One region of the Neomoorella thermoacetica genome, then DNA from elsewhere that is predicted to be linked to it. Evidence: riboswitches for the same ligand, from Rfam matches in the RefSeq annotation. Region 1 holds a riboswitch; each other region holds the start of a gene.
What was found. Region 1 has a riboswitch for cyclic di-GMP ahead of MOTHE_RS01570 (ATP-binding protein). Riboswitches for the same ligand answer to the same signal wherever they lie in the genome.
Positions count from the first base shown of each region.

Region 2: linked by a shared signal. The riboswitch ahead of flgB (flagellar basal body rod protein FlgB) and the one ahead of MOTHE_RS01570 (ATP-binding protein) in region 1 are both predicted to bind cyclic di-GMP.
Region 3: linked by a shared signal. The riboswitch ahead of MOTHE_RS14075 (methyl-accepting chemotaxis protein) and the one ahead of MOTHE_RS01570 (ATP-binding protein) in region 1 are both predicted to bind cyclic di-GMP.
Region 4: linked by a shared signal. The riboswitch ahead of MOTHE_RS07180 (methyl-accepting chemotaxis protein) and the one ahead of MOTHE_RS01570 (ATP-binding protein) in region 1 are both predicted to bind cyclic di-GMP.

Region 1 covers NZ_CP012369.1:308,140-310,338, reverse strand. The annotation lists gene MOTHE_RS01570 (ATP-binding protein) at 1-1,050, opposite strand, end outside; cyclic di-GMP riboswitch class I at 1,219-1,304, opposite strand; gene MOTHE_RS01565 (cobalamin B12-binding domain-containing protein) at 1,779-2,199, opposite strand, start outside.
Region 2 covers NZ_CP012369.1:699,679-701,877, forward strand. The annotation lists gene MOTHE_RS03455 (hypothetical protein) at 1-66, shown strand, start outside; gene MOTHE_RS03460 (AbrB/MazE/SpoVT family DNA-binding domain-containing protein) at 120-323, shown strand; cyclic di-GMP riboswitch class I at 565-662, shown strand; gene flgB (flagellar basal body rod protein FlgB) at 829-1,227, shown strand; gene flgC (flagellar basal body rod protein FlgC) at 1,287-1,724, shown strand; gene fliE (flagellar hook-basal body complex protein FliE) at 1,976-2,199, shown strand, end outside.
Region 3 covers NZ_CP012369.1:668,454-670,652, forward strand. The annotation lists gene MOTHE_RS03305 (polysaccharide deacetylase family protein) at 1-421, shown strand, start outside; cyclic di-GMP riboswitch class I at 635-721, shown strand; gene MOTHE_RS14075 (methyl-accepting chemotaxis protein) at 785-2,199, shown strand, end outside.
Region 4 covers NZ_CP012369.1:1,429,950-1,432,148, reverse strand. The annotation lists gene ligD (non-homologous end-joining DNA ligase) at 1-840, shown strand, start outside; cyclic di-GMP riboswitch class I at 997-1,084, shown strand; gene MOTHE_RS07180 (methyl-accepting chemotaxis protein) at 1,281-2,199, shown strand, end outside.

The DNA of each region.
Region 1 (2,199 bases):
GACAATTACGCGCAGGACTTCATCGTCCTGCCTGGCTACCCATTCACCCCCGCCAGCGTGTTTTAAGGCATTAGTTAAGGCTTCGGTCAAGCCCAGGCAGATACCGTGCTGGCGACCACGAAAAACCTCTGGTAATATACTGCGCAACTTGCTCCGCGCCAGGGCAACATCGGCAGCCTTCTGAACTTCACCCTTGGCCAGCTCATGTCCCTGGGAAAGTAATGAAGCAATCTCCGCCCGGGTCGAGAGCCTCAACCGGCCATTGGTAACAGCAGCAATGGCTTCCTGGTAAGCAAGCATCTCCTGCCGGCGCATCTGCCTTTCTTTATGGATAATCTCCGTAATATCGAAGGCCAGCAAGCCCCCGGAGTAAGGATCCAGGGGGATCCCATGCAGGTCAAAAACCCTTTTCCCGTCACTACTTACAATGAGCTCCCGGCAGTGGGTACCCTGGCGAATTGCCTTATGTATCAATTTTTCTATTTCCTCCGGGGGTAATTCTAGATCAGCCTGGCCCCCTAAATGGCGAAATCGTCCCCTTTCATAGCGCAACACGCTGCCGATCTGCATAGCCTTCAAAATCTCAGAGTTCTGGATTTCGGCAAGTAACCGCTCTTTTACCAGTTTCTGCAGGTGGACGGGGACCAGCTGGGATACTTGTTCAATAAAGTCCCCCGTACTTCCGGTTAATAAAGCGTACTCGTCACTGCTAAGGCGGGTAGCTGTTTCCTGATCCCGGTAAACAGTCAGGATATCAAAAAGGCGAATATTCCCCTTCCCTCTGGTGGGTACCCCGGCCACATCCAGGCTGAGGTTCTGATGAAGGTGAATACGATATTTCCCGGGTACCGGGGCATCTGTTTCTAATCCCAACTCCATCATATTTAAGACCAGGATACGGCCGTCATAACGCCTCCCGTCAGCTGCAACCAGATTTATTCCTATAGGTGACGGGGGCTTCCGGCGCAAAGAGCCCGGGGTCATAAAGTAATCGCAATCAGGGCAAGAACGTTCCGGGGTCTTCTGGTTACACTGACGACATTGTTGCATACTAGAACACCCCCTTTAAGCCGGTGTTAAGGCTAGGAACCCTGGGCTTTCAAAGAACAATCACCTCCAAAAGCCAGTCAACCCCCGGAGGCTGAATAAAAATAGAAAAGGCAGCCATTTAACATAACCAGGCTGCCTTTATAAAAACCTATCAATCAAGACTTTACTAGCGGCAGCCTGGCAGTCATACCGGTAACGGCTGTAGACCCATGGCTTTGCGTCCCACCCTTTCAGGTGGTTTGCCTTTTACACTAAAGCCTTCTACTGATTTGCAAATTTTTTAGTCTAGGGGGTGGAGAATTAGTTTTTTATCGCTCTTTTAGCCTTTTTATGGGAAACAAAACCAGAAAGGGTTCTTTGCGAGAAGAAGTTTTAATAGGGGTTAAATAAGGTAGGATTATTGTTTATGGAAAGAACAATAAGTGGTAGCCAAATTGCTTCCATCTTTTTACATTTACTACATAAATTACCCCCCCGTTGGGTTAATATGGTTCTTTTGGTAATTGCTTATCTGTAATTTCTTTGACATTGCTAGTGTACTCCTCTGACCAAGAATTACTAGACTAGATAAAATAAATTTCGACACGCATTATGGGATTCCTTCTTTATACAAAAAGACATTACCAAAGTAAAAGTAAAACCCGGGGTAAACCAATGGCATGAATAAAGAATAGGGGCCATTTTTCAGGCCCCATTCCTTATCGTTGCCAACCTTCCGTGCATTAACACTATGCTCCGAACACTTCCGCCGCCACCTTTACTCCATCGGTAGCCGTGGTGGCATAATAGTCCGCTCCTACATAATTCTTCACGGTTTCGTCTATATAGTTGCCTCCAATAACCACCCTGGTGTCCAGACCTGCACCCCGGATCGCTTCGATGGTTTCTTTCATCGCCTCCTGGCAACTGGTTAAGAGCACGCTCATGCCTACCAGGGGCGCCTTCGTTTCCTGCAGGGCTTCAACAAACCTCTCTTTCGGTACATCCACCCCCAGGTCGACTACTTTATACCCCGCCCCTTTTAACAGCATGATGACTATATTCTTGCCCAGGTCGTGGATATCTCCCTTCACTGTGCCGATCACTATGGTTCCTTTGTGTTCTCCACTTTCTCCCCCCAGGTGTGGTTCTAAAATATCCATGGCGCCC
Region 2 (2,199 bases), 390 kb from region 1:
ATGGGCCTGGCCTACCGGCGGGAAAATAAAACTATGCTGCCCCGCTGCCTTGACCGGCGGTTATAAGTTAAGTTTTAGGTAGAGAACAGGGGCAGGGATAGGTGGGGGGAAGGAAGACAATGAGCAAGCAGGTTGAAATAACAAAATTATCAAGCCGGGGGCAGGTAGTTATCCCGAAAGAAATACGGCAGCAGCTGGGATGGGAAACGGGCGATCACGTGGCTGTGGAAGTACAGGGGGATATGGTCATCCTGCGGCGCCTGCAGCTGGAAAGCTACGGGGAAGGAAGGTACCAGCAGGCCAGGATGAGTTTAATCAAGTAGAAGTCCTGACGTTTTTAGCCAACAGGCAGCGTATCCTGGTTACTTTGCTTTCTAAGTGGCAAGGGCGATAAATTGGTGGGTCCTGTCGAGGCAGGGCCAATGGCTGTATTGATTGCATGAAAGAGCCGTTTCTCCATAGACGGCTCATTATTTTTTGGTTAAATTTCTCTCCACCTGCAAGAATTTGCCAAAACGTGTTGAATAAATACCGAAAGCAACCAAGGTAAAACTTTCTTACTCCGGGCGTCAAAGGCAAGCTCTCCGAAAGGGGATGCGCGCAAAGCCATGGGTCTAAGGCCTGGTAGATACAGACCGGGCTATGGCTGCCAGGCTACCGTAACCGGTTAAATTGTTATGCCCGGAAGAGGGCCTTTATTTTTAGGCATGGGACTTTAGTCCCGGGGCAATTGGGCCTTTTGTCCGATACCAAGATTACCACGAAAGTGATAAAGTGGTAACTGTTGGAGAATAGCATCGATTTTTCAGGGAATAGGGTGAGAATTGGGTGTTCCTGACGCCGACCATGTACGTCCTGGAGAAGGCCCTGGACACGGCCACCCTGCGCCAGAGGACCATCGCCCACAATATCGCCAATGTCAATACTCCCGGCTTTAAGCGCTACCAGGTCTCCTTTGAGGACCAGCTCAGCCGGGCCCTGGGGCTCGAGCCGGGCTTGCCCCTGTATCGTACCAACCCCTACCATCTGCCTCCATCCGGCCTGGAGCTCGCTCCCCAGGTAAGCAGGGATACCAGCACCACCATGCGCCAGGACGGCAACAATGTCGATATCGACCGCGAGATGGTTGACCTGGCCCAAAATAGCCTGAACTTTAACGTTGCTGTCCAGCAGCTCAACACCCGCCTGGCCATGTTGCGCTACGTGATCAACGAGGGTAGACGTTAGGCGGCTGGATCCGGCCTGCAGGTAAGGGAAACAAGGGGAAATCAGGGAGGGATAAAAGGTTGGAACTGCTACCGGCCCTGGCCATCAGTGCCTCCGGCCTCACGGCGGAACGCCTGCGCCTGGATATTATCGCCAACAACCTGGCCAATATCAATACCACCCGCACGCCCCGGGGCGGTCCCTACCGTCGCGAAGTGCCTGTGTTCGCCGAGAGATTGCAGGAAGCTATGGGGCAGCTACCCGGGCGGCCTTCGTCCCGGGCTCCCGGCGCCGGGGTAGAAGTAGCTGCCATTGTCGAGGATAATTCCCCGCCGCGCCTGGTCTACGATCCGTCCCATCCGGACGCCGACGCCAATGATTATGTTCATTTACCCAACATCAATATCGTCAACGAAATGGTCGACATGATCACCGCCTCGCGGGCTTATGAAGCCAATGTGACGGTCTTGAACGCCGCCAAGGCCATGACCTTGAAGGCCCTGGAGATCGGCCGTTAGGCTACCAGGCTGGATGGCCACAAAGATCACCGGCCCGGGACCGTGGGCGGGTCCCTGCCGGCAGTGCTGCCTGGATGAATCCATATCACTCCGGCAGACCACCGGCAGGCGATGCCATCTAGATAGTTACACCTTAAATGGCGCACTGCATGCGAGCCCGGCCGCCGGCTAACAGGCAGGTATGGGCAGCGAGCCTGTTTCGCGGCTACCAGCCGGGCCCGCAAGGATAATTCGAGGAGGGTATGTTCCCAATGCTCCTTACACCCGTATCCCTTTTAATGCCGGCACCCCTTCAGGAGACCCGGCCGGTTTCCCAAACCGGGGGGACGGATGCCGTGGCCCAATCCTTCGGCAATCTCCTGCGGCAAAAGCTGGATGAACTCAATAACCTGCAGCAGCAGGCCGACGCTCTCACCCAGGAATATTTTGCCGGTAAGGTGGAGGATGTCCACCAGGTCATGCTGGCCCTGGAGGA
Region 3 (2,199 bases), 360 kb from region 1:
CGGCAATAACGAGGTGGCCAGCCACTCCTGGCGTCATGCCAACCTGAGCATGGTTTCCCGGGAAGCGGCTCGGGAGGACTTAAGCCAGACCGCCAGCGCCCTGGCCGCCATTACGGGCCAGAAGGTCAAGTATTTCCGGCCTCCCTATGGCGCTATGGGGCCTAACCTCCTGGCTGCGGCCGGGGACGTGGGTGAGAAGACCGTCACCTGGAGCGTCGATCCCCGGGACTGGTCCAATCCCGGCCCCCAGGCGATCATCCAGCGGGTTATGGCCAATGTCCGCGACGGCAGCATTATCCTTCTCCATGAGGCCCACCCCGGTACCCTGGTCGCCCTGCCGATACTCATTAAAGAACTCCGTGACCGGGGCTATGAAATAGTGACCGTATCGGAACTTATTGCCGCCGGTAAAATCCCCTAAGACCCGGCGTCTCTACCGGCCCTCATGCGGCTCCCCGTAGTGAACCCCCGCACCTTGCCCCAACCTTCATTTACATTGTTCGCTGGTTGGGGCGTCGGCCCCCTGGGGGCCCCTCCTGCAAATAGCCTTACCGCCCGCCGGCAATTTCTCTCCTGGTATATCTTGCATATTCTTCCTCTCCTGCGGTATAATAAGGGCGAAAAAAGGAAAAATTCCCCGAAAGGGCAAACCTGCTGAAAGGCAGGGGCGCAAAACTAGAGGGTCTACAGCCTTCACGGGCCATGACAGCCAGTTACCACGGGTGGAACGGGGCTACCCAGGGGGTAGCCTTTTAAATTTTGTCCAGGCAGGAGGAGGGTTCTTATGAGGTTTAAACTATTTAAAAAAAAGGGACTGCAGGTAGAAGGGCCGGACCCCCGGGCTCAAAAGAAGGCCCGGGCCGGAGGGAAGACGGGCGGTTTCTTCAGCCGCTTGAGCCTGGGGGTCAGGCTGGCGACCGGGTTCTGCCTGGTCATCGCCATTTTTGTCGCGGTGGTCATTTACGTCAATTTTAACCTCTTGCAGGTAGCCGCCCTTACCAACAGGGTAACTATCATGTACAACCAGGGCATGCTCTATAACGAGATGACCAGTTCCATCTGGGACGCTTACCGGCGGGCTACCGATTACATAATCAATGGTTCCCAGACCCACGCCTTGGGCTTTGACGACGCCATGAAGCGCTTTGATACCGCCCGCGCCCAGCTAGAAGGGCAACAACTCGACAGCCAGACGGCCGGCTACCTGACGGCCATGGCGCAGGCTGCCAAGAGTTTTACTGACACCTTCAAAAACAGCATCTTGAACACCAGCCAGAGTGACCGCATGGCGGCCCTGCCCATCCTGAGCTTCCAGATGGGGGCCTCCCTGGATAACATCAATAACATCGGTACCCATATGAACAAGGGTATAAGCGAAGAAACCGCCGCGGCGGAAGAACAACTGGCTGCCGCCGTCCGGAACGCCCGGGCCACCCTGCTCTCTGGATTAATCCTGTCCCTGCTCCTGGGCCTGGCGATCGCCTGGTTTATCAACCGCATGGTGGGCCGTTCCCTGGGCCAGGTGGCGGCCTATGCCGCCCGGGTGGCCGAGGGGGACCTCACGGCCGAACCCCTTCATATCACCAGTAAAGACGAGGTCGGCAAGCTGGCTGCGGCCTTCAATACCATGGGCGAAAACCTGCGCCAGCTCATCAGCCGCGTGCGCGACATGACCGGCCAGGTGGCTTCCGCCAGCCAGGACCTGGTCCGGATGTCCCAGGAAGTAGGAGATGCCGTCCGCCAGGTAGCCGCCACCGTTCAGGAAATGGCCAAAGGGGCCGAAGACCAGGCCCAGCAGGTCAGCGAGACGGCGACAGCCACCGACGGCCAGGCGGCCAAGGTAGAGGAGGTCCACCGCGACACCGAGGATATGGCTGCTGCTTCCGATCAGGTGGCGGCCAGGGCCGCCGAAGGGGCCAGAGCCGTGGCCGAGGCCACGGATCAGATGGCGGCCATATCCCAGCGTATGGAGCGCATGGCCCGCGCCGTCGAGGAACTGGGCAACCGTTCCCAGCAAATCGGCCAGATTGTCGGCGTCATCTCCGGCATCGCCGAGCAGACCAACCTCCTGGCCCTCAACGCCGCCATTGAGGCGGCCCGGGCCGGCGAGCAAGGACGGGGTTTCGCCGTGGTCGCCGAAGAGGTACGTAAACTGGCCGAGCAATCAGCCGGGGCTACCAAGCAGATCGTGGAGCTGGT
Region 4 (2,199 bases), 1.1 Mb from region 1:
GCCTACCTTGAGGGACAAACCCTCCTCCAATCCCGCAACCTCCTGAACATTACACCCACCTTTCCCGAACTGGCCAGCCTCCACCAGCGGGTAAAAGGGCAACCGGCAGTACTGGACGGGGAGATTATCGTCCCCGGGAAGGATGGCAAGCCTTCCTTCAGCCTCCTCCAGGGGAGGGGCCGCCTGGGAGACCCCCTTAAAGTAAGGCAGGCGGCCAGGCGCATGCCGGCCATCTTTGTCGCCTTTGACCTCCTTTATTACCAGGGCGAAAACATTATGCCGGAGCCCCTCCGCTGGCGCAAAGAAAGGCTTCAGGAGGCATTAGCGCCGGGGGAGAACCTGATTGTCTCCAGTTTTATTGAAAACTATGGTATGAAGTTCTATGAGGCCTGTGTTGGCCAGGGGCTGGAAGGAGTGATGGCCAAGGAACTGGACAGCCCTTACCTCCCCGGTAAACGCTCACCCCGATGGCGCAAATTCAGGCACACCCGGGCGGGGGAGTTTATTATTGCCGGCTATGAACCGGGAGCCGGCGGGCGTCTCCTGGGGTCCCTCATCCTGGCGGAATGCCGGGAGGGGCAGCTGGTTTACCGCGGCAAGGTGGGTACAGGCTTTGACCGGCAGGAGGAAAAGAAGTTGCTGGTAGAGTTGCAGCAGCTCCAGCCCGGGCCGCCGCCTTTTAAGGAAAACATCCCGGAGCTAAGGAAGCCCCGGTGGGTGCAACCCCGGCTGGTTTGTACGGTGGAGTACCTGGAGCTGACCCCGGACGGCCGCCTCCGTCACCCCACTTACCGCGGCCTGCGCTGGGATAAGGCTCCATGGGAATGCACCTCGACCTGAAGAAGATTTATTACAAACAAAACCACGGTATTTTTGAATCTTTAAGAACCAATTTAATTATGGAACGTTATTTTAGAATCGTTGCAAATCCTTGAATAACATGTTATAATACTTGTCGCTTGGGTCCATAATTTGTCGATATGTGTAAACTTAACCATCAACAAAGGGCAAACCTGTCGAAAGGCAGGGACGCAAAGCCATGGGCCTAAAGCCCGACAAGGGCTATGGTTGCCAGGTTGCCGGTAGCCGGGGTACTTCTTTTTGCTACCGTAACGGAAAGGAGGGAGCTTCCGGTGCGGAGGCTTTTATTATTTGGTTCTGATACACGACCTGCTAAGGAACCATGCGGGACAATGCCAGATGACAGTCATGATTAATTCGGCTTTAATTACAGTGCATGGCCAGCTTAGCCAAATTATATTCGAGAAGGGAAGACGATTATGAAGCTTAAAATCGCCGATAGTATTAGCAGCCGGTTACTAGCGCTGTTCCTTATTTTATCCTTGATACCAGCCATTATTATCAGCCTGGTTAACTTTTATTTCAGTAAGGCCCAATTTACAGCTAACACCTATTTGACCCTAAGGCAAATTACCACCAGTATGGCCGAAAATGTGAACGATTGGATTAACAGCCGTTTAACGCAAATGGATAAGGATGCAACTGCAAGTGTCCTGCAATCAAATGATAAAGAGCAAATTAGAGCTTTTGTAAAGATGGTAGCTGAGCAGACGGTTGATGCCAATTTAGTTTTTTTTGCCGGGACTAACGGTATGGTAATTCCATCCAGCGGGCCAGAAGTCAATATTAGCGATAGGGATTATTACCAGCAGGCCATCAAAGGCAAGGCCGCTATTTCCAATTTGGTTATCAATAGAAGCACCGGCAAAGAGGGCATAACCATAGCTGTACCGGTTAAAGGGCCCGGGGGGATTATCGGTATACTGGGTACCCATTATGACAGCCAGACACTATTACACCAGATAAACAACAGCAAGTACGGGCGGACGGGTTACGCCTACATGCTCGATAACACGGGCGTGGTCATGGCCCACCCGGATGCTAAAAAAGTTTTGAACGAAAACCTGACGAAAACTGAATCCCAGAGCCTGAACAATGTCGCCCAGAAAATGCTGCAAAATAAAGAAGGAGAAGATGAGTATATCCGCAATGGTGTCCGGAACCTGGTCGCCTATGCCCCGGTTAAAGCAACCGGCTGGGTAGTAGCCATGACGGCCCCCACCAGTGAAGTATACGCCGGGGTCACTGCCATGCAACGTTTTAACATTATCCTTATTACCCTTGCTGCCATCCTCATAGCCCTGCTGGCCTTTTATATCAGCCGAAAGATAGCCAGGC